DNA from 2 places in the Liquorilactobacillus satsumensis genome. Region 2 is predicted to be linked to the other one. Evidence: riboswitches for the same ligand, from Rfam matches in the RefSeq annotation. Region 2 holds a riboswitch; the other holds the start of a gene.

Region 1 (14,881 bases), 2.4 Mb from region 2:
GATGCAGACCTATTATTATTAGATCAAGTGATTGTCTATGATCACCGCAAAAAAGAAATTACGCTAAGTCGAATAGTCTCAACGCAGATCACCCCCACAAAGTATCGCGCAGTTCTTGAAGATTTACGTACTTTGAAAGAAAAAATCTTGCATTTACACCTAGATTCGGATTTACCAACTTTTTCAATGGGGAAACTTAAAATGCATTTTTCTTTAGCAGAATTCGAACAGCATGTCGAAGAGGTGCGACGCAGGATTAAAGATGGAGATATTTTCCAGTTAATTCTCTCGAATATGCAGGAAACAAGCATGCGAGGCTCATTATTAGCAGTTGCTCCGCGGCTTTTCACTGATTGCCCTTCACCATATGAATTCTATTTTCAGCATGCAGATTTTGAAGTGGTCGGAGCCTCGCCAGAAACTTTGGTTGGCAAAAACGGACAGCAACTGTTCGCATATCCATTAGCTGGAACACGCAGACGCGGTGCAACAGCTGCCCAGGATGCAGCTTTTGCACAAGAGTTATATCACGATCCCAAGGAACTTTCAGAGCATAACATGCTGATTGATCTGGGAAGAAACGATTTGGGGCGGGTCAGTAAATTTGGCACTGTTCAGGTAACTGGAGTACGCAAACTCTTAAAATTTGCCAACGTGATGCATTTAGGTTCAACGATTGAGAGTACCGTTGCACCCAAAACAACTGCAACTGAGATTGTTAAAGCAGTGCTACCCGCAGGAACACTTTCGGGTGCTCCCAAAATTTCTGCGATGCAGATCATTGCACAGCTTGAGAAACGTAAACGGGGTCTTTACGGCGGCTGTCTTGGTTATTTGGGATTCGATGGGGATTTGGATATGTGTATTGGAATCAGGCTGGCTTATCGCAAAGCGGAACATTTAGTGGTCCATTCCGGTGCAGGAATTGTAGCAGACAGTGTCGCGAAACATGAATATCAAGAATTCAATAATAAAGCAGCTGCTGTGAAAAAGGCACTTGCAGCAGTAAATACCACTGAGGAGGTAGCAGTCGATGCATTATTTGATTGATAATTACGATAGTTTTACCTATAATTTGTATCAAATGGTCGGGACTTTAACTAACGAAACTGTTAAAGTAATCAAAAACGACGAGTTGACCGTTGCGCAGTTAAAGGAACGCAAACCACAAAGCCTAATTTTCTCACCCGGACCGGGGCGCCCACAGGATGCAGGGCAGATGGAAAATTGCCTGCGTGCCTTCATTGGACACATTCCGATCTTAGGAATTTGCTTAGGTCACCAAGCAATCGGCGAAGTCTATGGCACCAAGGTTGTTCACGCTAAACAACTGATGCATGGGAAATCATCATCGATTCATTTAACTCACCCGGATAATCTTTTTGCGGGTTGTCCTGAAAGCTTCACTGGGGCACGGTATCATTCTTTGGTACTTGAGCGCAATAGCCTCGCTTCGGCTCTAAAAATCACGGCCGAAAGTCAAGATGGTAGCATTATGGCAATTGCAGACGATGTTAAGCAGGTTTATGGGCTGCAATTTCATCCTGAATCAATTATGACTGAGCATGCAGTGGGCCAACAAATCATGCGGAACTTTTTGCAACTTGCTGAAGCGGTTTATGCGTAGCAACCACTACTTAATGACATTGACATTTAAATTTTTAACCTGCATAATAAATGGTAATAAAACGTGATGGTGTTCGCGGATAACTATCGAAAGATTGATAACACCTACCTGCTTGCATGGGGGTAGGTGTCTTTTTTTGTCTCTCTTGCAAGCAAATAAACCTGAGGGGGATTAGCAATGAAGCAACCAGTTATTAACTGATAAGAAGCAAGCAATTATTTTGAAGAACAAGCTATCGGGGTGGGAGAAAGAATGAAAGAGAATTTAAAAAATGATGTTAGTGTCATCTGCTTTGCTTTTGGAGGCGGGTGTTTACGCTATTTTTTTACAACGTGGTTAGGTTTTAGTGGAACAGTCGTAGTTAATTTAAGTGGATGTTTTTTATTGGCTTGTCTGACTTATTTCTTTTTGACCTTTAAGAATTTTTCAGAATGGTTAACAATCGGTCTAGGAACTGGATTAATCGGTTCTTACACAACATTTTCCAGCTATAATCTTGATCTCTTAAAGATGATTCTCCAACACACCACAGGAGAAGCGGTGCTATACTTGGTAATCAGCATTTTAGGCGGGCTGCTTTGTGCTTATTGCGGAGCTTTTTGCGGAACCAGTCTAGGAAAAAAGTTGGTTAGGAGGCGGCAGCGATGATTTATTTAGTTGGATTAGGCTCAGCGATTGGATCGTTATTACGTTTTGAAGTGACCAGAAACGTTAAACGGCGTTATCGTCAGAACTGGCCGCTGGCGACGTTTTTGATTAACTTAGGCGGGGCCTTTTTACTCGGGTTTATCTTTGGCTTGCATCTGACTCAAGTTTCTTTTGCATTTTTAGGAACAGGTATAGTAGGCGGTTTTACAACTTTTTCAACTTTAAATACGGAAGTCCTTGGTTTATTCAATAACCAGCATGTCCACACCGGGACCAGCTACTTGCTGTTTAGTTACTTAGGTGGTGGGCTCTTAATTTTTAGCGGCTACTTTTTGGGGTCACTGGTCTAGCATAGAATAGAAAGTTTGAGTGTAAAAATAGTGTCAGCTTAACTTTAGTAAGATCTTTCTGTCACCTTTTAGGTTATTATGAACTATCTTGGATAGTAGCCAGTTCAAAATAAAACTAAAATTAAAGGTGAGGATAAATGGAAATCAATCAAATCTTAAAGAGTGAGCGAAAAAAATTAAAGTTGACACAAGCACAGGTTGCTGCAGAAATCTTTGTTTCGCAAAAGTCAATTTCTAATTGGGAAAATGGACATTCATTTCCTGACATTGATAGTTTGATTCGGTTAGCTTCTTTATATCATTTATCCTTAGACAATATTTTATTGGAGGATTCTAAAATGGTGAAAGATCTTAAGGAAAAAACTGATTTGAATGCAATGAAGAAAATTCAAATGACAGTCTCTATTACCAATTCGCTCTTAATACTAGTGGTTTGTGCCCAGAGTTGGCTGGGGGAGCTGTCTTTGCCAACCACAGTTTTGATCAGTTTGGTTATTATGCTAAACATCGTTTCAACAGTCTACTTTTCGAAGTTAATTAGCCGCCTTGATAATGCAGCAGCAGCTAAAACAAAAAAGAAGCGGCAGATAGTCCGATTCTTGATTTTTGCAATTATTTTTGGTGGTTGTCTGTTAATTGGAACCTTACTGAATTAGGCTTTGAAAGCTGAGTTACAGGTAGTTGACGAAACAGTTATGGTTCTATTAACTAGAAAATTTTGAACAGGGGGCGGTGACAAAAGTTAAATTTTGTCACCGCCCCTCTTTTATTCCGGATAAACGTGTTCCATAAGTCAAAATTCTCCGTCTAACTTCGAATTACTCATCGCAAAGTACTCGCTATGTTCGTAATTTCGAGTTAGCACTCAAATTTTCCCGACTTATGTCACACTCTCCTTAGTTTGCGCGTTGCACATCGTTGGTGAATGAGAGGTTAACGAAGTAACTGCTCCAATGAATCAACCTCGGTGACAGGCGCAAATGGTAAATTTTCAAAAGGCGCTCTGGTTCTATTAATCCAAGTTGTGTTAAAGCCATAACTAGTGGCGCCGTAAATATCCCAAGCATTGGAAGAGACAAATGTGTAATTACGCGCCTCTTCTTTAGCGGCAATTAAACCATAGACACTTGCCGTTGGTTTATATTTTTTGACTGTGTCAGCCGAAAAAATGTTACTAATGAATTGATCGATGCCCGTCTTTTGCAAAATGGGAGTGAGCATTTCGGGAGTTGCGTTTGTTAAAATTACAATTTTTTTATTTTCAGCTGTTAATTTTTGCAATACTTTAAGCGTGTCAGGAAACAAAGGTGCAATTTGATAAGAGAGCAGCATTTCTTGTCGTAAATGAGAATCTTTAATATTAAAGAACTCAAAAGTATAGTCGAGCGCTCTCTTCGTTAAATCCCAAAAATTCAGGTAGAATGTGGGATCTTGTTGCGAAATAAGCCACGCGTATTCTAATTGCTTTTTTCGCCAGAGATCATTAAAATCTTTTGTTAAGGAACCTAACTTGTTGGAAAACTGGTCTGTGACAGCATTTAGATCAATTAGGGTCCCATAAGCATCAAAAATTATTGTCTTTTTCATAACGTTCCTCCTAGCTATTTGTCAATAATTATAATTTATCATTAGAATATCTCGAATGCTTTCGAGATAAGCTTGGAAAGAAGGAAATGATATCAAAGAACCCAATCTTAATCAGGTAGCATATTTGCTAAGTAATGCGCAACGGACAAAAATATTACTTTTTTTGCTGGATAATCGCTTCCATACTGTTAATGAAATTACGCAAAAAACGGATTTGAAGAATAATACTGTCTCATTTCATTTAGGCAAGTTTCTTAAAGCCGCTTGGGTAATTTGCACAGTGAAGGGCAAATTTCATTATTATAGACTTAAAAATGCTCAAGTTGCGGCTCTCATAGAAACAATGCTGGTGCTCGCCCCACGAAAGGAAATCCTTTCTTTTACTCAAAATAAGGTTTATTTACGCCTGAAACAAGCACGGGTTTGCTATGACCATTTAGCAGGCGAGCTTGGCGTGAATTTACTACAGCAGCTGCTGCAAAAGAAATGGATTACTAATACTGCTTCCGGGTTAGTGATTACAAGCCATGGCAGTTTCCAGTTTGCTCAAAAATTTAATATTAGTTTTGCAGCATTCGAATTACAAGACACAATGATCCTGGCAACTTGTCCTGACTGGAGTGAAAACAAACGGCATCTAAAAGGTGCGCTCGCCAGGCAGTTGTTACGATTTATGTTTGTGCATGCTTGGCTTTATTTTCCAGTTGAAGATAGTCGAGCGGTTGCGTTGACCGCTAAGGGACGGCGCAAGTTCAAAGAATATTTTGACTGATCAAGCAGCCTTAACAGCCGAGTTTTGGGACTAGGCACAACGAGTTAGCTTTTAAAATAACTGCAAAAACTACTGTGCTTTTGGATCTGCTGAACTGACAAAAAGCAGGCCCACTAGGAATGTACAACAGGCAAGCAGTAACAAGACCACTAGCGCAACTTCCCAATTACCAACGCTAGTTTTAAGTTGTCCTAACAAAGTTGGACTCAGACAAGCGATGAGGTAGCCGATTGATTGGACAATCCCGCCGATTGCACTCGCTTCGCGTGCAGAATGTGCGAGTGTTGTAATGAGGCTCAAAGACAACGAGAAAATTGCAGCAGTTGTCAAGCCTAAGCAAATCACGGCGCTTGTTAATAGCAGCAGTGAAGGCTTGCCAAGCAGCAACAAGCCTAAGCCAATGAGGTACCCACTAAGCAAAAAAATCAGTACCGTTTGCAATGTGCGTCTTGAGGTCTTAAGGCGCGGAATAAGATACGAAATTGGAATTCCACTGAATTGAAAAAGTGCAAAAAGCCCGCCAACTGCTAAAACGGAAAGTTTTAAATTACTCAAAATACTGGGTAACCAAGCTACTAATCCATAAAAAATAAAAGATTGCATTCCCATGAAAAATGCGAGAATTAGCACTCGTGGTTGTTTAACAAGCAACTGTTTGAGACTCTTTTTCTGGGGCATTGGCGCGTGGTGATCGTTGACTTGAGCGTTGCTTATTTTTTTAGGAAGCAGGAACCAGCCGCAAAGCGCGACAACTGGCGGAAGTGAGACTAACTGAATGACTGCTTGCCAACCAATATTTTTGGCTAAAAAGGCTGCGGAGTAACCAATTAATGCAGCCCAGAGACTAAGTGCCGCAATGTAAAGGCCATTTAAGATACTAGCTTTTTCCGGGGCGCGTTCCATAATGATGGTGGGGATTAGAACATTTAAGAGCGTAATTGCTGTTCCTACAAGTGCAGTTCCCAAAAAAAGCAACGGCAAGGAGTAGATCCGCACGAAATTTGCAACCAGTAACAGTGTCAAAGATAGCAGTAACGAGCCTTGTGTTCCCAGTCGGTGAATTACTAAAGGTGCTAACACTGAAAATATTCCAAAACAAACCAGCGGAATAGTGGTTAAGATCCCCATTTCAGTAGCAGAAAGTTTAAAGGCTTGCATAATATAAGTACTCAATGGCGGAATAACAATAATTGCTAGGCGCAGATTGCCGGCAATTAGAAAAATCTCCCAATTCAAATTAAACTTTATTTTTTCCATGCTGATGATTCGCTCCCTTTAAATTAATTAAAACAATAAAAAGCCCACCTAAACAAGCATTCTTGCCTAGATGGGATCCATTCTAGTATCATGACGAAATAAATTTCGCTATCAGAATTGTACCGCATTATTTTAGCACCTGATCTTTCTTAAAGTCAAATTCAAGTGTAATTAGCAATAAATTGAATTAAGATTAAAGCTGAGAAGGTATAAAAAAAACAATTTAGTAAATTTGGAGGTCCCCCAGATGCAACAGAAAATCGATAATTTTTCAATCCACTACGAGATTCGTGGAACAGGAATACCGGTTGTCTTTTTACACGGCTTATGCTTAGATTTGAATTTTATGAAAGAAAACTACGCAGAATATTTTGATTCAAAAAAATACCAGCAGATCTACCTTGATCTTCCAGGAATGGGAAAGAGCAGCTCATTTTCAGAACCGCTTCCGAGTGGAGATTATTTATGTACTGTCATCACGCGATTTTTGGATAGTCTGGGAATTAAGGACTTTTACCTTTGTGGTCATTCTTATGGCGGATATCTGGCCTTAGGGATTGCCTATCGTTGTGCGCAGCAAGTTAAAGGGTTGTTTTTGACTTGTCCAGTTATCACTGCGAATGCAAATAAAAGAATTACTGAAAAACATCTTAATTTGACCTTGGCTGAAATTAAGCCGACTAATGCAACAGACTATGCCGATTATAAAGAAATGAATGTTGTTATTAATGATTTAAGCTGGCAGAAATATCAAAAAGAGATTGTTAGCGGACTTCAACAGTGTGATTTTCAGTTTATTGAGCAACTGCAACGGGATGATTTTAAGGCTTACCAGTTGAATGACGAAGAAAATATTAAGAAATGGCAGACGCAGATTCCAACTTTTTTGTTACTGGGACGGCATGATCAAATTGTCGGTTTTCGCGAACAGTCTAAGTTGTCACTGACTTTTGTAAATTGCAATCTACTGGTTTTAGATTCCGCGGGGCATAATTTGCCACTTGATCAACCGCAAATCTTTAAAAGCTGTCTTAATTATTTTTTTAAGTAAGTAATTTGTTTACACTAATTAGTGTGTAAAAGGGAAGTGAAAACCATGTCAAAAAGTCGCTTAGAAGCTTTCAGTGATGGAATTTTTGCAATTATTATTACTATTATGGTCCTCGAGTTGAAGGTGCCTGCGACAGGTGCTTGGAGTGAACTAATCAAACCGAGCTTTTTTGCTACCTTGTCAGCCTACTTACTTAGTTTTTTATTTGTGGCTAGTTTTTGGATTAGTCACCACATGATTATTACTCCAGTCAAAGTAGTTGATAAAGTTCTACTATGGTCAAATATTGGACTTCTTTTACCAATCAGCCTATTGCCATTGGTGACTGCTTGGCATGGTAGGTATCCTAGTGCTACTGCTCCAAGCGTTTGTTACCTGTTAATATATGTCTTATCAGTTTTGGGTTTATATATATTAGGTCAAGTTTCATTAGCACGTGTCAGCCCAGTACAAAGAACAGAGTGCTATGAAACGAACAAAACACGGTTATGGTTGGTTGTTTTCGGTTTGATTTCACTTGCGGTTACTTTTGTGATACCTTTAGTTTCCTCGGTGTCAGTTTTTATTATTTTGATTTATTGGTTAAGAGCCTCTAACCAAAAAGATGTTCGCCGAAAATTTTAGATTATGAAAACCTCAAGCATTTTTTTAGACTTAACTAATATGATTAGTTATAATACTAATAGAGTTAGTTAAAGGAGGTCAGGAAGATGAAAATCAAAAAAATGCAGCACCTTTATCAACTTACTTTTTTGCCGCATTTATTTCCGATTAACTGTTATCTTTTTGAAACGAATGCAGGATTAATTGTAATTGATATGGGAGTTTCTTCTTTCGTATCAACGATTCAAAAACTCGCCCGTGACAGCCATCAAAAAGTCGCAATGCTTTTACTGACACACGCGCATGGCGATCATGTTAATGGAGTACCAGCATTTCGAAAAGCCTTTCCCCATGCAAAAGTTGGAATTTCCAAAAGAGATTCAGCGTTTTTAAAGGGGAATTTTGCACTGCAGGCTGGAGAAGCACAGCGTAAGATTAAAGGCGGATTTTCTAAGCAGCAAATTCAAGTAGATTTTACGTTTACAGACCGTGAATTGATTAATGGACTAAAAGTAGTTGCAACTCCCGGTCATACACCGGGCTCAGTTTCTTTTTTGGAAACTGCTACAAAAATAATAGTTGCAGGCGATGCCTTGCAAACTCAAGGCGGAATTGCAGTGGCAGGGGTTCTTAAGTTGCGCTTCCCGTTCCCAGGGTTGGCAACGTGGAGTCCAGCAATTGTGCTTGCAAGTGCAAAGAAGATTGCTCAACTGCATCCGGCAGTACTAGCGGTCGGACATGGGGAAATGTTATTGAAACCTGAAAAAACGCTGCAAAAAGCAATTAAAGCTGCTGAAAGGAAAGTTTGAAGTGAAAAAAGGAATAGATCAAGATGCAATTATTAAAGCTGCACTAACACTTTTGGACAAAGAAGGGTTAAAAGCAGTCACATTAAAAAATGTTTCAGTCCTTTTAGGAATTAAACCACCTTCTCTTTATAATCACGTTGAAAGTCTAAACGAACTTCTCGAACTCACTGCTAAAAACTGTTTGGCAAAACTATCGCAGAATCTGCTGGAGTCAGTGGTGGGACTGCAAAGCAAGGAGGCATTGTTGGCGTTATCGAATGAGTACCGCAAATTTTTTAAATGCTATCCTAATCAATACCGTTTAATCCAACAAGTTGGTGTCTGGAGTCAACACGCAGGTGCGAGTGCTGAATCTACCAAAATGATTGCATTGCTTTCCAAAGTGCTGGCAAAAAGTGGATTGTCACAAAAGGAAATGATTCATTTTATCAGAGCATGGCGCAGCTATATGCATGGCTTTTTATTATTAGAAACGAATGACTCCTTTAAAATGAAAGAAGACATTAATGCAAGTTTTGCTTACGGATTAGCTATTTTTGCTGCTAAATTAAAAGAGTGAGTGAAAGCCTGGTATGAAAAATGTGCAATCAATTTAAACGGTTGGGATAAAACCCATTTATTATTTGTTTAGCAGTAACGTTTAACTAAGAAAAAACGACAAATAAAATGGTTCTTATTAAAAATACAACAACAATCAGAATTGCTAACTGGGAAATTGACAATACTGTATCTCTTGTGCGTGCCTTTTGGGCTTAGTTGCAAGTTATTCAGCAAAAATAGTGATTTAGCAGTATAATGATAAAATCTGGTGGAGGTAGGAATATGAGTTATTTGATTGAAACACAGCGAATTGGGTTTAAGCAATGGGATAATAGTCAAGCTGAACTAGCCACTCAATTATGGGGCAACGCAGAGGTAACTAAGTTCATTCATAAAAACGGAGCCTTTTCGCCTGCAGAAATTAGGCAACGTTTAGCGACAGAAATTAAGAGCATGGAGCTGCATAATGTCCAGTATTGGCCGCTATTTTTGAAAGCAACAAATGAATTTGTTGGAGTTTGCGGTTTAAGAATGGAAGGAACCACGGGAAGCTATGAACTTGGATATCACTTGCTGCCTGCTTTTTGGGGGCAGGGAATCGGGACGGAAGTTGCTCGCAGAGTCGTTAACTACGCTTTTGAAGAGTTAAATGCCGTCAAATTAGTTGCCCGGCACCATCCAGAAAATCAAGGATCAAAGAAAATAATACTCAAACTTGGGTTCGTCTTCAAGGGTTTTCAATATTATCAACCGACAGGATTGCAGCATCCGCATTACGAATTAACGCGAACAGACTATTTAGGAACGCTTAAATAGCAATTCGTACAACATTTTTTTGTTTTTATAATTTAATGCAAGCAAATTAAGCGAGATTGGGGTAAAAGTGAAACTTTGACTCAACCCCGTTATTTTATTCTGGATAACCATGTTTTATAAGTCAAACTTCTTCGTCAAAACTCGAGTTACTGATGTAAAGTGCGCACGACATTTGTAATTGCGCGTTAGTCCTCAAATTTGATTGACTTGGGCCTGCGCTAATTTTTAAACGTGATCACGCTGCATTCAAAAAAGACTTGTATCTAAAAAAAGCGTGCGTTACACTTAAAATGACAACTGAATAGATTTCTTCGGGGCAGGGTGAAATTCCCGACCGACGGTGACAACTTTGAGTTGAAGTCCGTGACCCGCGTTTAGCGGTGGACCCAGTGTGAGTCTGGGACCGACAGTAAAGTCTGGATGGTAGAAGAAAACACTTAATAAGTTTCGTTTCTGTGAAATGTGTGACAGAAAAGGCACGAATCTTTAGGCAGGCATAAGTCAAGTTTGAATTTTGGCTGTCATTGAAGAATGCGTGACTGTCATTTTTTCATGACTAAGAAAAGGGAATTATTTCAAGAGTCCTTTTTGGAATAACCTGGCTCAATTGAGATCTTATTTAGCTTTCAAATCTTTGCCCCGCATCTTGTTGCGGGGCTTTTTTTGTGGGGTGAATCAAATTAAAACAACAAAATTCATGCAGCTAGCATTGCAAAACGCGCAAAAGGGAACGGGAAGTACTTGGACAAATCCACTTGTAGGTGCAGTCATTGTCAAAGACCAAAAAGTACTTGCAACTGGCTATCATCATCACTTTGGTGGCCGGCATGCTGAAATAGATGCGCTAAAAAATTTAGCTAAAATCACAGATGCCAAAGGTGCAACCATGTATGTCACTTTGGAACCTTGCAGTCATTTTGGGAAAACACCGCCGTGTGCCCGCACACTTGTTAAGGCCGGAATTAACCGCGTCGTCATCGGCCAACGTGATCCTAATCCACTTGTGGCCGGCAAAGGAATTGCAATTTTGACAGCGGCGGGGATTGCAGTTCAAATTTTAGGTCAGACAGGTGGCTTGAATGCTGCCTATAACTTCTTTTATGAGCAACATCGACCATTAGTAACACTTAAATATGCGATGAGTCTTGATGGCAAAATTAATGCCAACGCAGGTGTTCGCAGTATTTTAACGGGAAAGAAAGCTTATGCAGATAGTCAGCTGCTGCGGCGTAGCAACCAAGCAATTTTAATTGGCGAACATACATTCAAAGTTGACGATCCTTTGTTGACAGTGCGGCAAACGGTTCCGGAATTTGAACCTTTACGCATCATTTTGGTCAATGATGCGGATGAAATCGATTTGCGGGCACGTCTTTTCAAAGCTAAGGCCCCGATCTTATTGCTTAGTCGTAGGCAAACACAACGAAAATGGCCAGCAGGTGTCGAGGTGCACACTAAGTCTGACTGGAAGTCCAAGCAAATTCTTAACTTATTAGCAGACAAAGGGATTCAGTCCTTGCTGGTTGAAGGTGGCAGTCGAATACAAGCAGACTTTATTGCCGCCGATGTCGTTGAACATTTGGTAGTTTATGTTGCACCGGTGATCTACGGTGGCGGGGGCTTGCCAGCAGTTTTTGGAACTTCAGCTCACAGATTAGCCCAGTATCAGCTTGTCGACCGCAAGCAATTAGCACAAGATACGCGTTTTGAATTAAGGAGGAATTGAAATGTTTACCGGAATTATTACAGGGAGTGGACAGATTGCAGCCATTGAGCGTCAGGCTGAAGCAGCAAGGATTACTATTCAGACAAACTTGACACAAAATAATCACAGCCAACTAGGCGATAGTATTGCTGTTGATGGGATCTGCTTAACAGTTTCTGCTTTGGTGCCGCAAGGTTTTACAGTAGATGTGATGCCAGAGACCCTTCGCCGTACTAATTTAGCGAAAATTCAAGTTGGTGGGACGGTTAACCTTGAATTAGCATTGCTTCCAACCACGAGATTAGCGGGTCATTTTGTAACAGGGCATGTAGACACTAAGACACAGGTCTGTGAACGTATTTCGGATCAAAACGCGGTTATTTTAACGTTTCGACTCCCGTCCCGGTATTGGCGCTACGTTGTTGAAAAAGGGTCACTCGCTGTTAATGGTGTCAGTTTGACCGTCTGTGCAGTTACAAAGCAGACTTTTAGCGTTAGCTTGATTCCTTTCACACTAAAAAATACCAACCTTGGCGCTTTAGCTGTGGGTGATTTTGTAAATATCGAAGTGGATATTCTCGGAAAATACATTTTAAAACAGGAAGGTGTTCAGTTATGAAGCAAAATGAAGTTATCACACGGGTGAAGAATGCATTAGCAGTTTTGAAAAAGGGCGGTTTGGTGATTGTAACTGATGCTACAGATCGTGAAGGAGAAGGCGATATGGTCGGCCTCGCCGAATTTGTAACGCCTCAGGCTGTGAATACAATGATCACTAAGGCGCGTGGGTTGTTATGTGTTCCAATGAGTAAAGCGGTGGCGGACCGACTTGGCCTCCAACCAATGGTAACAAATGCAACAGATGCTTTCGGGACAGCTTTCACAGTTAGTACCGATGCTAAAACCACGAGTACAGGGATTTCTGCTTTCGATCGTGCCGATACAATCAGTCAGTTGGCAAATCCGCACGCAAAAGCAACCGCTTTTTATCATCCAGGACATGTTTTCCCACTAATTGCTCGAGAACGGGGGGTGCTTGAACGCGATGGACATACTGAGGCCGCGGTCGACCTAGCTAAGTTAGCTGGAGCACAGCCGGTTGCTTACATTACTGAAATTATTAAAAAAGATGGTACAATGGCACGCCGCAAAGAATTAAAATCATTTGCCGAGGGTGTTCAGATGCCGTTACTATCGCTGGACGACCTTAAAAAGTATCGCTATCTGCAAAATTTTGAGGTTGCCAGCTCAATTACTAAAGTAAAGCTGCCAACTCGCTATGGAGATTTCACTTTAGAAGCTTTTGATACCCACGATGGTCAAGAACCGACACTGCTCCTATCTCAAGGAGAAATTCAACCACATGTACCGCTGTTATTACGTCTGCACTCAGAATGTCTGACAGGTGATCTCTTCGGATCGAAACGGTGTGATTGTGGTGAACAATTGGAAGTTGCATTGAAAAAGATTGCAGCTGTGGGAAAAGGGGCAGTTCTTTATTTACGGCAAGAAGGTCGTGGAATTGGACTCGCAAATAAGTTAAAAGCCTATCATCTCCAGCAAAAGGCGGGGCGCGATACTGTTGAGGCTAATCTTGAGCTGGGCTTTGCTCCTGATGAAAGAAATTACGGCATTGCAGCAGCAATTTTGCATCAGAAAAAAGTTGCAGAAGTTGCATTATTGACCAATAATCCTGATAAGATTGAACAGCTTGAAGCACTGGGAATTAAGGTTACGCGACGAGTTGCGCTTGAAGTTCCGGCCCAGCCTGAAAATCAACAATATCTCATAACCAAGAAGCATAAGATGAATCATCTACTTAAGGAGGTCGATTAAATGAATGAATATCTAGGAGCCTTCGCTGGAAAGAATCAAAAAATTGGGATTGTAGTCGCAAAATTCAATGAGTTAGTGACGCAAAAACTCCTGGCAGGTGCGCAGCAGACTTTGCTACAAGCAGGGGTAAATGCAGCAGATTTGCTTGTTATTTGGGTTCCCGGAGCTTTTGAATTGCCGCGTGTGGTAAGACTTTTAAGTGAGAGTCAGCGAGTTGCAGGTATTATTGCGCTTGGCGCGGTGGTACGCGGTGAAACCTCCCATTATGATTATGTTTGTTCAGAAACAGCTTCGGGTTTGGCAGCAGTTTCACTGCATGGACCAGTTCCTGTAATGTTTGGAGTTTTGACAACTGATAATCTGGAACAGGCTCTTAACCGTGCAGGTGGAAAGGCAGGGAATAAAGGGAGCGAATGTGCGTTAGGGGTCTTAGAAATGATAAATCTCCAAGAAAAATTGCAGCAGTAGCAACAACATGTGTTTAATAGAATAGTCTTCAAATTAAATATGTTGATTATTTCATATGTTAATGATATCATATGAAAAACAATATGATTAGTTTGGAGGAGCTTAGATGCTGCAAAATATTTTGACTGGAATTACGGCCTATCTTTCAACGAGTATTGACTATGTGATTATTTTAATGCTTATTTTTGGGACGATTGGTAAGCAATCTCATTGGGCAGTTTATTGGGGGGATTTGCTGGGAACAGCAGTTTTGGTGCTGGTTAGTTTCTGTTTGGCAAATTTGTTAAAATTGGTTCCTGCGACTTGGGTATTAGGTCTGTTAGGACTAATTCCGATGTTTATGGGAGTAAAACTTTGGTTTTTCGGAGAAAACGGGAGTGATGCTGCTGTAACTAAACAACTTCAAACTAAAAGCAGTCTTAGTTTAAGTGTTGCAGCAATCACAATCGCGACTTGCGGGGCAGACAATCTCGGTATTTATGTTCCACTTTTTGCACAATTGTCGCTAGCTGGTAGTTTAACGGTCATGCTGACTTTTTTAGTAATGCTTTCTTTGTTTTGGTGGTTAGGCTTGTTTTTAAGCCGACTTCCACTGATTGCAATCTTACTGGAGAAATGGGGAGGATATATCACAGCGCTTGTTTATGTTGGGCTAGGCTTTTATATTTTGTGGGAGAGTGGCACATTAATGCATTTCTTAGTCTAATTTTGCTTAAATTAAGGTGGTAATAGCATGGTGCAGCGTAAACAGCTGGCTCTGCTGGTTGCCACCTTTTTAGCTACTGCTAAGTATGAATAGAAAATTATCGGGG
Region 2 (14,881 bases):
GCAAACATGGTCAGGAGCCTGTTATTTATCCAGCTGAATCCTTAAAAGCTATTCTGCAAAATACTTATGGTGTTTTGGTTTACCAAGAACAAGTTATGCAAGTGGCTTCGGTCATGGGCGGTTTTTCACTTGGACAAGCGGATCTGTTGCGCAGAGCAATGAGCAAAAAAAAAGGTGACGTCATTTTACAGATGAAAAAAAGGTTTATTAGTGGGGCACTGCAGAAAGGCTACACGCTGAAGACGGCCGCTCAAGTGTATGACTATATTGAAAAATTCGCTAACTATGGTTTTAACCGTTCACATGCAGTTGCGTATTCTAAAATGGCTTTTCAGCTTGCTTATTTAAAATGTCATTTTCCGGCCGCTTTTTTTGCGGCGTTATTAAATACAGTTGTGGGTGATAGTCTTAAAACAAGTAATTATCTGATAGAGGCCCGGCAGCAGCATATTCCAGTTCATGGTCCTGATCTGAATGAGAGTAATTACTATTTTTCACTAAAAGGAAAAGAACTCGTATTTGGTTTGGGAAATATAAAGACCTTACGCCGCGATTTTATTAAACATATTCTGGATGCGCGCAGACAGCAAGGGAGATTTCATAGTTTTCAAGATTTCTTGCAGCGGCTGGACAATAAATTCTTGAAGGAAGGACCTTTAAAAGCTTTGATCCTTGCCGGAGCATGTGATAGTTTCCAACAAAATCGGGCTACGTTACTGCAGAACCTTTCCAAAGTTTTAAGCAATGTGACTTTGAGCGGGAATAATGCTGTGCTTTTTGCTGCTTTAGCACCTAAATATGAAAATTTTCAAGAACTTTCTTTAGATGAAAGGCTTGTAAATGAAAAAAAATATCTAGGATTATATTTATCTGCGCACCCGGTTGAAGAATATAAACAGTTGGCAGTGCAAGAAAATATTGATTTAGTGACGCAGCTTAAAGCGCAGACTAACTGTAAATTGCTGCTTTACTTTAAAAAGATGAAGGTTATTCGCACGAAAAAAGGTGATCAGATGGCTTTTGTGACTGGTGAAGATCAGACAGGAACGGTGGAAGTTACCATTTTTCCAAACGTTTTCCGCAAAATTGCTGCTGAATTAGCACTTAATCAAGTTTATTTAGTTGTTGGTAAAACAGAAAGTGAAACACGGAGCATTCAAATAATTGCCAATCAAGTTTCTCTTGCAAAAAAATTGAAAGGCCGTGTGAAAGGGACATTTTATTTACGCTTAGATCCTAAGTTCCCTGAAACAAAAAGAAAACAGCTATTAGAGCTATTATTGCAGCATCATGGTGAAACACCAGTTGTGCTTTATGAGACAGCTCAGGCTAAAAAGTGGGTTTTAGATCGGCAGTATTGGCTGGCTGAAAGTGAAGAAACAAGTGCAGCGTTAAGGGCCATGATTGGAAAAGAAAATGTGGTTTTTCAAAATGAAAAGCGTTGAAAACATTTTGTGAGAAAGTGAATTTAATTTTTATTTTTACAAGACATTCGCTGCTAAAAGTGATAATATATGGCATGGAGAGTGTGTTGTTCCATAACATTTACTGAGGTGAAGAAATGAAACGCATAGGTATTTTAACAAGTGGCGGAGATTCTTCTGGGATGAATGCAGCAATTCGTGCCATTGCTCGTTCTGCAATCTCGGCAGGTCTTGAGGCATACGGAATCAATTATGGTTTTGCAGGTCTTGTTGCCGGAAATATTCGTAAACTTGATTCAAGTGAAATGGACGGGGTCATTGATCGCGGAGGCACATTGCTGTATTCTGCGCGCTTTCCTGAATTTGCACAGGAGCAAACGCAGTTAAAGGGAATTGCACAACTGAAGAAATTCGGTATTGATGCATTAGTAGTAATCGGTGGCGATGGCTCTTATCATGGTGCAGAACGTCTGACCCAACATGGTTTCAATTCAGTCGGGGTCCCCGGAACAATCGATAATGATATTCCAGGAACAGATTTCACGATCGGTTTTGATACAGCAGTTAACGTTGCGCTAGATGCTTTGGACCGTGTCAATGACACTGCAACTTCTCATCAGCGGACTTTCGTTGTAGAAGTTATGGGTCGTGGTGCTGGTGATATTGCACTCTGGGCTGGAATCGCCGCAGATGCAGATGCAATTGTGATTCCTGAACGTGAGTACGATATCAAGGAAATCGCAGAAAAGATAAATCGCAACTACGCGAATGGCAAGCAGCATGGTCTGATTGTTTTGGCAGAAGGTGTGATGTCGGCTGCAGACTTCAAAGACAAATTGGATGAGTTTAGTAACTTTGAAACACGTGCGATTACTTTGGGTCATGTTCAACGTGGCGGTCGTCCAACTGCTAAGGATCGTGTCTTGGCAACGCGCTTTGGCGACTATGCAATTCGCTTGTTGCTTGAAGGTAAAGGTGGTCTTGCAATCGGGATTCACGATAATCAACTTGTGGCTACCGATATCATTGACACTTTGGAAAACCATAAGCATCAAACTGATGTCTCGCTCTATGATTTAAATGAGCGGGTGCGCTTCTAGAACTTTGTTTTGCCCGTCTAGCAGGAGATCGCATTGAGCAGACGGCGTGATTTGCTTTTAAATATGGTAAAGAATTGACTTAAACGTCATCTTTAAAACTATTCAAAGGAGAGATTTTACTCATGAAGAAAACCAAGATCGTAAGTACGCTTGGTCCAGCTAGTTCTGATCTAGATACAATCGTAAAATTAATCGAGGCAGGAGCTAATGTATTCCGTTTCAACTTTTCACATGGTGATCATGAAGAACATTTGGGACGCCTTAATTTAGTACATCAGGCTGAAAAAATTACCGGCAAGATGGTTGGTATTATGCTTGATACGAAGGGTGCAGAAATTCGTACTACTGTCCAAAAAGAAGGTAAGATTAATTACAAAATCGGTGATGAAGTGCGGATTTCAATGGATGCTTCAATCGAAGGAACACATGAGAAAATTGCTGTTACTTACCCAGGTTTGATTGATGATGTGCATGAAGGCGGTCATGTTCTGTTTGATGATGGTCTGATTGATATGCAGATTGAAAAAATCGATCGTGAAAACAACGAGTTAGTATGTAAAGTCTTGAATGCTGGTGTCTTGGGTTCACGTAAAGGTGTTAATGCACCTGGCGTTTCAATCAACTTACCCGGAATTACAGAAAAAGATTCAAGCGATATTCGTTTTGGATTAGACAACGAAATCAACTTTATTGCAGCAAGTTTTGTACGTAAACCACAAGATGTTTTAGATATTCGTAAATTACTTGAAGAAAAGAACATGGAACATGTTCAAATCTTCCCTAAGATCGAATCTCAAGAAGGAATTGACAACTTTGATGAAATTATCAAAGTTTCAGATGGTTTGATGGTTGCTCGTGGTGACATGGGTGTTGAAATTCCAGCTGAAAATGTTCCTTTGGTTCAAAAGACTTTGATCAAAAAATGCAATGCTTTAGGCAAACCTGTTATCACAGCTACACAAATGCTTGATTCAATGCAAGAAAACCCACGTCCTACACGTGCTGAAGCTTCTGACGTTGCTAATGCTGTTTTTGACGGCACAGATGCTACGATGCTTTCAGGCGAAAGTGCAAATGGGGATTACCCAGTTGAATCTGTTGCTACAATGGCACGCATTGATATCAAGGCTGAAAATGCTTTGCGTCAACACAGCACATTTTCAATCAATGACTTTGACAAGACTGATGTAACAGAAGCAATTGGTCGTGCTGTAGCTGAAACTGCAGATAACTTGGGCATCAAGACAATTGTGGCAGCAACTAAGTCTGGTCACACTGCACGTATGATCTCGAAGTATCGTCCAGATGCAGACATCTTGGCGGTTACATTTGATGATCGTACACGTCGCGGTTTAGCTGTTAACTGGGGTGTATATCCTGTTATGGCTGAAGCACCTGCTTCAACTGATGAGATGTTTACCCTTGCTACAGAAAAAGCAAAAGAAGCTGGCTTTGCTAAAGAAGGCGACTTGATTTTGATTACCGCTGGAGTTCCTGTTGGTGAAAAGGGAACAACTAATGTCATGAAGATCCAATTAATCGGGACTAAGCTTGTTTCAGGCCAAGGCGTCGGCGATGAAACAGTAATTGGTAAAGCTGTAATTGCTAAGTCAGCTGCTGAAGCTAACGAAAAGGCAGTTGAAGGTGGCGTATTGGTAACAAAGACTACTGATAAGGATTACCTCCCAGCAATTGAAAAGTCGAGTGCTTTAATTGTTGAAAATGGCGGCTTAACATCACATGCTGCAGTTGTTGGAATTTCAATGGGAATTCCTGTAATTGTTGGCGCTGAAGGTGCAACTGATTTAGTTACTGATGAAGAAGTTGTGACAGTTGATTCACGTCGTGGAATCGTCTATCGCGGAGCTTCAAACGCACTTTAATGTTTAGCTAAAGTTTAGATTTTCTGTTAAGAATAACTACTAGTAGAAAAGAGACTGTGTTGAAACTAAGGTTTTGACACAGTCTCTTTGTTTTTTTGAACTTTTTGGTTTTTAAGAGCTTTCAAAATAAGCACAAGCTGAAGAACACAACAAATTAGTTCGCATTTTCATTCTTTTTCAGTTAAAATGGATAAGGATTTGAGTATACGGGGTGAAACAATGGAAAGTTGGATTTTCTTAGGTATTATTTTGCTGGTAGCAGTTGTGGCGAAGAATTCGTCTTTGGCGTTAGCCGCTTTAGTGGTTTTGGCACTTAAAGTTTTTCCGTTAACCCAAAGGTGGCTGCCGGTGATTCAAAGTCGTGGAATTGATTGGGGTGTGACGGTCATTTCAATTGCAATTTTAATTCCAATTGCACGGGGGCAGATTACATTTGCTGACTTAGTAGGTGTGTTTAAGACTCCAATGGGGTTGATTGCTGTTGCTTGTGGGATTTTAGTAGCCGTGTTATCACGTAATGGAGTTTCGCTGCTTGCGAATACCCCTCAGGTGACAGTCGCACTAGTCTTGGGGACGATTCTGGGAGTTGTCTTTCTCAGAGGAGTGGCTGCGGGTCCTGTAATTGCTTCTGGGATCGCATATTGTATCATGAGTGTGCTGCACATCAGTTTTAATTAGTGGAGGAATAATAATCAAGATGGAAATGAAAGAAATAATTGGGCAAGAATTGACTGCCAAAGTAGTTGACGAAAATGAAGCTTTCTATTTTTTGCAGATTCAAGGAAAGACGCTTAGATTGGCGAAAGCTGAAGTGGAAGAACCGTTAACCAAATCTGATGAAGTTAATGGTTTAATTTATGAAAACGAAGATCATGAATTACAAATGACAACTAACCTTCCTGAAAGCCGGATAGGTCGCTATGGATTTGGACAAGTAGTTGCAACTAAGCATGAGTTAGGCGTGTTTGTTGATATTGGACTTCCTAATAAAGATGTTGTTGTTTCACTAGATGAACTTCCTGAGTTAACTCGTCTTTGGCCTAAAAAGGGAGATTGGTTGATGATTGCTTTAAGAGTTGATTCCAAAGGACGCTTATGGGGGACACTTGCGACTGAGGAGGTCTTTCAAGAAATTTCAGTCAAAGCTGATAAAGAGATGCAAAATAAGGACGTGAGTGCTATTGCATATCGCTTGAAAATGACAGGCACACATGTGCTGACCTCAGATTTTCACTTGGGCTTTATTCATCCTAGTGAAAGAGATGCTGAACCAAGGCTGGGAGAAAAGGTTAAGGCACGTGTAATCGGTGTACGCCCTGATGGCCTTTTGAATCTTTCCTTACGTCCGCGAGCCTACGAAGCGATTGGTGATGATGCACAGATGATTTTAGCGCTTTTGCAGCATCAAAACGGAACACTGAATTTTACTGACAAAAGTAGTCCAGCGGAGATCAAGGTATTTTTCGGGATCAGTAAGGGACAATTCAAACGAGCAGTCGGTCACTTGATGAAAGCCGGTTTGGTTAAACAAACTGCAGATCAGCTTTTATTGAACAAAGAATAATTGTACGGATGCAGCAAAATGGTTGGACTTGAAGCTAGAATTTTCTAACGCAAAGGATGTGGGATTATCGAAGGAATTATTGCTGACTATTTACATTATCTGAAAGTTGAGCGGGGCTTGTCACATAATACAATTGTCAGTTATCAAAATGACTTATTGCAGTTTATGACTTTTTTGCAAACTTTTAAAATAACTTCTTTCAATGATGTTGATCGTAAAGTCGTAGTTTCTTTCCTGCAACAAGAAAATGAGCAAAAAAAAGCTACGAGTTCGATTGTGCGCTGTGTGACTAGCTTGCGTAAGTTTTTCCAATACCTAATTGAAGAAGAAAAAGTCACGGCTGACCCAATGCAACTGATTGATGCTCCCAAACGAAGAGAGCATCTACCGGAAGTACTTTCTGTTAAAGAAGTTGATTGTCTCTTGAATTCGCCTGATACAGCTAAACCACTGGGATTAAGGAACAGGGCAATCCTTGAATTGATGTATGCGACTGGATTGCGTGTTAGTGAAGTAATTGGATTGAAACTAGCAGATCTGCATCTCAGCTTGGGTTTGATTCAAACTTTGGGAAAAGGTCAAAAAGAAAGAATAATCCCAATTGGGGATCAAGCAATTCACTGGTTGGAACGGTATCTAAATGAAGTTCGGCCGCAATTACTGAAAAAACAGCGAAACAACTATCTTTTTTTAAATCACCATGGGCGTAAACTGTCACGTCAAGGTATTTGGAAAAACTTGAAGCTCGAAGTTCAAAAAGCGGGAATTCAAAAAAATGTTACGCCCCACACGCTCAGACATTCGTTTGCAACGCACATTTTAGAAAATGGTGCCGATCTAAGAGTGGTGCAGGAATTACTGGGCCACGCAGATATTTCAACTACTCAAATATATACACACCTTTCTAAGAAACGGCTTGCAGATGTATACAATAAGTATCACCCGCGTGCTTAGATAATTTGAACAAAAAAGAAAATTATGATAAAGTAAATTCGATTTTACTTTAGATATCTAGACCACAGGAGGTCAATCATGCTTTACAAGTATAAAAATGATTATGAGAAAATCACCATGGGGTTGCTCTCTTTCATTCCTGACCTGAAAGAGTTCTCCCGCCTGAAAGCTGAGATTAAATGGTACAGTGATGATGACGATCGTTGTCTCTTTTTGTGGAAGAATGACACGGGTGATTTTGTTGGCGTCATTGGAGTAGAAGCGACTGAGAATGTCTTAATGATTCGCCATATTGCGGTGACCCCGGCGGAGCGCAATGAAGGCGTTAGTTTTGAGATGTTAAGTGACCTTGCTATTTTATATCCAAAGATTAAAATGATGGGAAGTATTGAGACTGCTGGTTTAATCGCCAAGTGGGAGCAACGAAATGGCAAGTGAAGATGTTCAGACACAGCTAACTTTTAAACTTGATACGTTCGAAGGCCCCCTTGACTTGTTGTTGCAATTGATCAAAAAAAATGAGATGGATATCTATGATATTCAAATGACAAAAATAACTTCTCAGTATATTGAACAGCTGCATCAGATGCAGACAATGTCGCTCGATATCGCTGGGGAGTATTTAGTTATGGCTGCAACCTTATTAAATATTAAAAGTAAGATGCTCCTACCGCAGCATCCAGCGATCATGGACACACAGGAAAGTCAAGATCCGCGTTTGGAACTTGTCCAGCAGTTGCTCTTGCATCAATGTTATCAGCTTGCAGCTAGCAACTTAGAAGCTGCGGCTCAAAAAAGAGCACGACAGCATACACGTGAACAAGCGGCGGTGCCTGCGGGAGTCAGAAGTCAGCTTTTAAAGAAAAAGCAGGCGCCTGAAAAATTACAACATGCGTTGTTTAGTCTTTTGAGTCGGCAGCAAATTAAAGTGGTTGTTAATAAAAAAGTGCATCGCGAGCATTACACGATTAAGGGTGAGATGCAGCGGCTCCAGCAGTTGCTTGCAACTGGTCCAACAGTAGAGCTTGAATTCAGCGCACTTTTTGAAAAACAGCAAGAAATTGAGCTTGATCAAGTGGTAACTTCATTTTTAGCATTGCTAGAGTTGATTAAACGCGGGATTGTGCAAGCTAAGCAAAAAAGTGTGTTAGGTCCAATCAAATTGAGGAGTGTCGCAAAAAATGCAGAGTAATCAGGCAAAAATTGAAGCCTTGCTTTTTGTAGCAGGAGACGAGGGGCTTTCGTTGAATCAGTTGGTTGAGTTGACTGGTTTGCTCAAACCGGCACTCTCAGCGCAAATTGAAAAATTGGCTGCAAATTACGCTGCTAATTCTGATTGCAGTTTGCAAATCATTACAACACAGGAACGATTTCGACTAGCAACCAAGCAGGAGTTTGCTTCCTTGCTGCAAGCTTATTTCGAAGCCCCCAATGTTGCTTCTTTGTCACATGCTGCTTTGGAGACTTTAGCCATTATTGCATATAAACAACCAGTTACGCGTGTGCAAATTGAAGAGATTAGAGGGGTACGTTCAACGGGTTCATTACAGAAGTTACTGGCTTTTGAATTAATCACTGAAGCAGGTCGGCTGGAGGCGCCTGGGCGTCCAATTTTATATCAGACAACTGAAAATTTCCTCAATCATTTTGGATTGCATTCGTTGAAAGATTTACCGGCATTGCCGCAACCGAATGAAGAAAAAGGCGGCAGCGAGCAGCAAGATCTGCTTGAACTTTTTAATGAAACATTGCAAGAAGATGATTCTAAAGTGGAGGAACATAAAGATGACAAATGAAACTGAACGGTTGCAAAAAGTGATGGCACGTGCGGGGGTAGCTTCCAGACGAGCCTCTGAAAAGTTGATTTTAGCTGGGAAGGTGCAGGTTAATGGAGCAGTTGTGACCGAACTAGGTATTAAGGTCGGACCTGCAGATTTGGTAACTGTCAACGGGGAGGCACTTGAGCGTGAAAAACAGGTCTACTATCTTTTCTATAAACCGCGGGGGGTCATCTCAGCGGCTAGTGATGATAAGGGCAGAAAAGTTGTAGTGGATTATTTTAAAGATGTTCCAGAACGCCTCTATCCAGTCGGCCGTTTGGATTATGATACTTCAGGGCTGTTAGTGATGACAAATGATGGCGAATTAGCTAACAAATTGATGCATCCACGCTACAAAATTGATAAGACCTATATTGCCAAGGTGGAAGGAATTCCAGATAATGAAGCTTTCAAAAAATTACGACTAGGGGTTTTAATCGATCACAAGAAAACGGCCCCAGCCAAGGCCCATCTCTTGTCCGCTGAGCGTGCGAAGAAAACGGCAGTAATTTCGTTAACAATTCATGAAGGGCGCTACCATCAAGTTAAGAAGATGCTTGAGGCGGTAGGTTATCCTGTGCAAAAGTTGCGGCGTGAAAGTTATGGTTTTTTAACGCTTGCCGGTTTAAACGCGGGAAGTTATCGTAAGTTAACCCAAGATGAAGTTCAACGCTTAAAACAGTAACGTGGAATTCCTAGTTGCAATGCGTTCAGGGATATGGTATTTTTAACATATAATAAAATAATTAGTTTATCTTCAGGGGCAGGGTGAAAATCCCGACCGGCGGTAAAAGTCCGCGACCTGCAGCAATGCAGTTGAACTGGTGTGAGTCCAGTACCGACAGTATAGTCTGGATAAAGAAGATAGGGCTTATTTAATGATAATTAGGTAAACTCTGTTGGTCTCTGATCAGCAGAGTTTTTTTGTTGAATAAGCACACTGTTGAAGATGAACATCAGGAGGTTTTTTTGATGGTTTATTCTGCTACACGCAGATACGTAATCGCTTCTTTTTTAGCAGGATTATCGTATCTACTAATGTTTTTGTCTTTTGCGGTGATTCCGCTGGTACCATATATGAAGATTGATTTCTCAGACTTGCCAATTCTTTTTGGTATGTTTCTGTTTGGTCCGTTAGGCGGAATTGAGATTGCGATTTTACGTTCATTGCTGTATTTCTTGATTTCTGGACCGTCTATTGCTAGTTTGATTGGCGTTTCGACTAACTTGCTTGCTTCACTTTGCTTTTGCTTACCAGTTTTCTATATTTTACGCAAAAGTCATGCCGTGACCGCTAGCAACATTGGACGCTCTATCCTTGCTGGAACTGCTAGTCTCACGGTAGTGCTATCGCTGGCCAATTACTTTGTAATCACGCCTTTATATATGGCGGTATTAGGGATGAAGCTCTCACTTCCTCTTAGCCAGTTGGTTTTATATGGTGTGGTGCCGTTCAATTTAATCAAAGGTGTGCTGGTTGGAACTGCTTTTTGGTTGTTATTTACCAAGCTGCGTGTTTGGCTCAAGGACCGTTCAGTAGTGATGCATTAGTTAATGCTGCACGGCAGGTTAGAACATGAACAAATGCAGGACTTGGACTGGAGCCTCAGATTGCAAAATGTAAATAAAATAGCTTAAGTTTAGGTTCAGTTTAGCAGGGAGGTTTGTTTACCCAGCTGGCTGAACTTTTTTAGTTACATCGAAAATAAAACCAGCAGTCTACAAAATGATTGACTGGGCAGATTTAATTTGAAGTTAAAACAGGTACAGCTTTTTTCAAAGAGAGCACTGCGATTTGAGTGTATTTATTCTTTATTTGCGTAGATAATACGGTAGAATAAGAAGTGATAGTTAAAGAGCAAGGAGGTGGACTATGTTTGCACAAGAGGAACTGCTTTATTTTTTTTCACAAACTCAAACACGTCGACCTGCAGTGGTGCGTCAAGTGCTTGCTAATAAGCGGACAGTCTCAAATCTTTTTTGGGGAATGCAGTATCAAATCCTGGACTGGTTAAATACGCAGCCACAGATGGAGAGCCTGCTTTTTGATAAGGCAATTAAGCAATTGCTTAGGCAAGCAAAATTGGAGCAGCATCCCAATGGCCTTTTGTTAACAGCAAAAGGATTGTCCGCGCGCACGCAATATGCGGCTTTACATTATCGGATTAAACAACCGCAACTTTTTCAACGGCTTGATGAAAAAATGTGGGAGGATGTGCTACAGCTTTTAGTCCAGGTTACTTCAGAATTAGCGTATGCCAACAAACATTACTATGTTGCAGCTGCTTCTGATGGTGCACAGGCTTATTTTAAACGCTGGTTTCGGACCTCCAAACAGCAATTGCAGGCTGCCACTTTGGGAAAAATGTTATTAGCTTTTTTAAAAGATAAACCAACACGAGAAGCTGATTTGTTTATGGCATTTTTTAATGGCCATGGGGTTGTCGCAGCGACTTCAGCGCAGCTTGCCGACAAAAGCAACTATAATATTAGTGACATTGTTAATCTTTGGCGTGATTATGCAGTCAGTTTTGCTTGGTTTTTATTGCACCAAGACACTTATTTTCAAGCACTTGTAGCCCCGCTTTTTAAACAATCCTTGCTTTCTAACAGTACTGCTGCAACTTATGCGCAGTTCCTAAAGGGGGCTTTGCCAGCACAGATTGCCAAGTCCAGAAAGTTGAGACTCAGTACGATTAATGAACATTTGCTCGAAGCGGCAATTTTTGAGAAAAATTTTGCATTTAAGCGACTTTTGAGTGCCACGGAGATTGAATTCTTAGCAGGTATTTTCACCGGTCCCCCAAGTTCGTGGGATTATCAAGTAATTGAAGAACATAAAAAGAAGATTGATTTTTTCAAATTCAGACTTTTTCAGATTGGAAGAAGCAAACATGATCTCTGAGACTTTCTTAACCGAAAAACTGCAGCATTTTTTTGGATATAACTCTTTTAAAGACGGACAAGCAGAAATTATGCGTGCACTGTTAGCGGGACACTCAACTTTGGGAATTTTACCGACCGGAACTGGGAAATCGCTTTGTTATCAGTTGATGGGTAAAATCTTAAAAAAACCGGTTTTAATTGTTTCACCGCTCCTGTCTTTAATGCAGGATCAGGTCGAACAACTACGGTATCTAGGAGAAAAAAAAGCCATTGCATTGACCTCTGAATTATCTTATCAGCATAAACAATTTGTCTTACAGCATTTAGGTGAATATGATTACGTTTATTTAGCTCCTGAAATGCTGCAAAAACAAGCAGTGCTTGCACAGCTAATGCATATTTCGTTAGGATTATTTGTCGTTGATGAGGCGCACTGTATTTCCCAGTGGGGACCAGATTTTCGACCTGATTATCTGGATCTTAAAGAATTGCGGCAAAAAATTGGTAATCCTTTAACGCTTGCATTGACAGCCACGGCTACATCTGCTGTAGAAAGTGACATTTGTCAGCAGCTTTTTGATACAAATGAAGTTCCTAAAATAATTCGCAGGTCGGTTGATCGTGCAAATATTTTTTTGGCAGTTAAAGAGGTCACATCGCAGCAGCAAAAAAATGAATATTTGCTGCAGCTTTTACCGCAATTAAAGATGCCAGTGCTGATTTATTTTTCAAGTAAAAAGAAAGCTGATGAACTTAGTCAGCTAATCAGGGCAAAAACTTCACTTAGAACAGCAGCATACCATGCAGGGCTGGCCAAAAGTGATCGTTATTCTATCCAACAACAGTTTATGCAGGATCAGTTGGATGTAATTTGTGCCACAAGTGCTTTTGGGATGGGAATCAACAAAAAAAATATTCGTTGTATTTTGCATTATCATCTTCCCGCGGACCTAGAAAGCTATTCCCAAGAAGTCGGACGTGCCGGAAGGGATCAACAGCTCAGTTTAGCTTTGTTACTCTTTGATCCGGCAGATATTAAATTGCAGCGGCAATTGAGTAGCAATACTTTGCCAGATGACCTTGAAATAGAGTATTATTTTAGACATAAAGGGCTGGATCATAAACACAGTGCGGCTAGTGAGAAAGAATTACTACTGGAGTATTACACACAACGCGCCATGACCCCCGAAAAAATCCGCTTGATTTTCAAGCGCCGCCGCTTAAGAAAAGAGGAGAAGCTGCAAGCACTGATTAACTATCTTAAATCAACGGAGTGCAGAAGAAACTTTTTATGTGCATATTTTGGTGAAAAACGTGTCGTGCAGCATACAGTTACTTGTTGTCAACCGGCCGGCCAACCCCTTGTTTTAAAAAGGTTTTTAGCTTCTAAAAGAGATCAGACTGCTGCAAGTGTACCGCATGATTATCGTGAAATTATTGCGGCACTGTTTAAAATGTAACTAATAAGTTTAATTAAGACGAAGATCGGTGCTACTAAAGCAAACAAGTATGTTGCACAGCATCTTCTTATGGTAAAATAAAGATGATCGTTTGAGGAGGAATTGCTTATGAGCCGCAAATTAAGGGACCAAGATTCTGAGCAAAAACAAAAACCTTGGGATAAGACATTTGAAGACGAACGGGATGACAGTGGAAATTATTCACGCAGTGCTACACGCAAAAAGGATAAAACTACGAGCGTGCTAACCACCTCGTTACTTGTTATTTTTATTGCAATCATTTTAGGTACAGTTGCATTATATTTTATTTCACAGCAGACTTCCGCTAAGCAAGAAAGTGGGAGTAATAATGATGTAGGGCTGGTTGACAGCAGTTCTTCGAAGAAAAGCTCCTCCAAAAAGGAGACTTCGAAAAAGGCGAGTACTACTTCCAGTAAAAAAGAATCAACACAGAGTTCAACTTCAACAGAAAGTGAACAAAGCGTAGCTACGGCCTCAAGCAGTTCGACAGCTGCAGCGACTGCCAGCAGCTCAACTACGCAAGAAACATCAAGCAGCTCAGCAACTACGACAAGTTCTTCATCCAGTTCGGATGCAACGCAGTCAAGTTATGTAGAAGTTGGGCAGGGACAAGGAATCTATCGTGTGGCGGTTAATAATGGTTTAACAGTTGCACAATTGTTGGAACTTAATCCTACGCTTAGTAGCAGTTCCACCTTGTCACCAGGGCAAAAAGTTCGCGTAAAATAAGGGTGTTAGCGTGTAAGCAGGTTGTACAAGTTCCAAAATTGAAAGATCAAGTAATGGGGCTGCAAGCAGAATTATCTGCAGTCACTTCAGAGAGGTTATGTACCATGGGAAAACAATTACGAATTGCAATTGATGGACCAGCTTCAGCTGGAAAAAGTACAGTTGCCAAACTGGCTGCTCATAGATTGGGTTACATATACTGTGATACAGGTGCCATGTATCGGGCCGTTACGTGGTGGGCACTGCAAAAAAAGGTCGCTTTGGATGATGACCTGGCATTGGCAAAGATGCTGGCACAGCTCGAAATAAAATTTGTGCCAGCTAAAGAAGGACAACGCGTTTTTGTAAATAATAATGAAGTTACTAAAGAAATTCGAATGCCAACCGTCACGAACAATGTTTCGACGGTGGCTGCACAGGTCAGTGTGCGTAAAGTACTCACACAAAGACAGCAAGAAATTGCTGCCGGCGGTGGGATTGTGATGGATGGTCGAGATATTGGAACCACCGTTCTCCCAGATGCAGAAGTTAAAATCTTCTTAGTTGCGAGTGTCAAAGAGCGAGCTTTGCGTCGTTTTCGTGAGAATCAAGCAAAAAATATTCCAACAAGTCTTACCAAGCTTGAATTTGAAATTGAAGAAAGAGATCGGAAGGATTCAACGAGAACGGTTTCTCCTTTGGTAAAAGCGGAAGATGCGATTAAAGTTGATACAACGAGTTTAAGTATTGATGAAGTTGTCACGAAAATAATGAGAATTGTAGAAAATAAGCTTGAAAAAGCGTAAAATTAGTAATTTAACTGGAATTTTTAATAAAATTCGGCTAAAATGGTAGGTAGAGTTAGTCGTTAAGGAGGACATTGTCCATGAGTGAAGCAGAATCAAACAAAGATTTATTAGAGGCGCTCAATAGCGTCAACGAGGTTAAGATCGGTGATGTTGTCAAGGGGGAAGTTTTGGCCATTGACGATGCAAAACAAGTGATCGTTGGAATTGAAGGAACCGGTGTCGAAGGCGTAGTGCCTTTTAAGGAAATCAGTG

Evidence for each region. A riboswitch is a leader RNA that binds a small molecule or an ion and turns the genes downstream of it on or off. The one in region 2 is predicted to bind FMN.
Region 1: it holds a riboswitch for FMN, as region 2 does, so the genes downstream of both, ribD (bifunctional diaminohydroxyphosphoribosylaminopyrimidine deaminase/5-amino-6-(5-phosphoribosylamino)uracil reductase RibD) here and AB3Y88_RS11845 (ECF transporter S component) in region 2, are expected to answer to the same signal.

What each region holds. Positions count from the first base shown of each region.
Region 1 is NZ_OZ061606.1:101,137-116,017, reverse strand. It holds gene AB3Y88_RS00610 (anthranilate synthase component I family protein) at 1-1,050, shown strand, start outside; gene AB3Y88_RS00605 (aminodeoxychorismate/anthranilate synthase component II) at 1,034-1,627, shown strand; gene AB3Y88_RS00600 (CrcB family protein) at 1,880-2,275, shown strand; gene crcB (fluoride efflux transporter CrcB) at 2,272-2,625, shown strand; gene AB3Y88_RS00590 (helix-turn-helix domain-containing protein) at 2,763-3,281, shown strand; gene AB3Y88_RS00585 (haloacid dehalogenase type II) at 3,559-4,212, opposite strand; gene AB3Y88_RS00580 (helix-turn-helix transcriptional regulator) at 4,337-4,984, shown strand; gene AB3Y88_RS00575 (MFS transporter) at 5,054-6,241, opposite strand; gene AB3Y88_RS00570 (alpha/beta fold hydrolase) at 6,489-7,292, shown strand; gene AB3Y88_RS00565 (TMEM175 family protein) at 7,338-7,916, shown strand; gene AB3Y88_RS00560 (MBL fold metallo-hydrolase) at 8,003-8,704, shown strand; gene AB3Y88_RS00555 (TetR/AcrR family transcriptional regulator) at 8,706-9,263, shown strand; gene AB3Y88_RS00550 (GNAT family N-acetyltransferase) at 9,527-10,060, shown strand; FMN riboswitch at 10,364-10,496, shown strand; gene ribD (bifunctional diaminohydroxyphosphoribosylaminopyrimidine deaminase/5-amino-6-(5-phosphoribosylamino)uracil reductase RibD) at 10,731-11,786, shown strand; gene AB3Y88_RS00540 (riboflavin synthase) at 11,788-12,384, shown strand; gene ribA (GTP cyclohydrolase II) at 12,381-13,601, shown strand; gene ribH (6,7-dimethyl-8-ribityllumazine synthase) at 13,602-14,069, shown strand; gene AB3Y88_RS00525 (cadmium resistance transporter) at 14,176-14,775, shown strand.
Region 2 is NZ_OZ061606.1:2,513,288-2,528,168, forward strand. It holds gene dnaE (DNA polymerase III subunit alpha) at 1-1,445, shown strand, start outside; gene pfkA (6-phosphofructokinase) at 1,562-2,524, shown strand; gene pyk (pyruvate kinase) at 2,647-4,407, shown strand; gene AB3Y88_RS11810 (DUF441 domain-containing protein) at 4,627-5,085, shown strand; gene AB3Y88_RS11815 (S1-like domain-containing RNA-binding protein) at 5,105-5,971, shown strand; gene xerD (site-specific tyrosine recombinase XerD) at 6,038-6,925, shown strand; gene AB3Y88_RS11825 (GNAT family N-acetyltransferase) at 7,004-7,363, shown strand; gene AB3Y88_RS11830 (ScpA family protein) at 7,353-8,117, shown strand; gene scpB (SMC-Scp complex subunit ScpB) at 8,107-8,721, shown strand; gene AB3Y88_RS11840 (pseudouridine synthase) at 8,711-9,430, shown strand; FMN riboswitch at 9,495-9,615, shown strand; gene AB3Y88_RS11845 (ECF transporter S component) at 9,718-10,296, shown strand; gene AB3Y88_RS11850 (helix-turn-helix domain-containing protein) at 10,619-11,650, shown strand; gene AB3Y88_RS11855 (ATP-dependent DNA helicase RecQ) at 11,640-13,091, shown strand; gene AB3Y88_RS11860 (LysM peptidoglycan-binding domain-containing protein) at 13,200-13,841, shown strand; gene cmk ((d)CMP kinase) at 13,946-14,626, shown strand; gene rpsA (30S ribosomal protein S1) at 14,707-14,881, shown strand, end outside.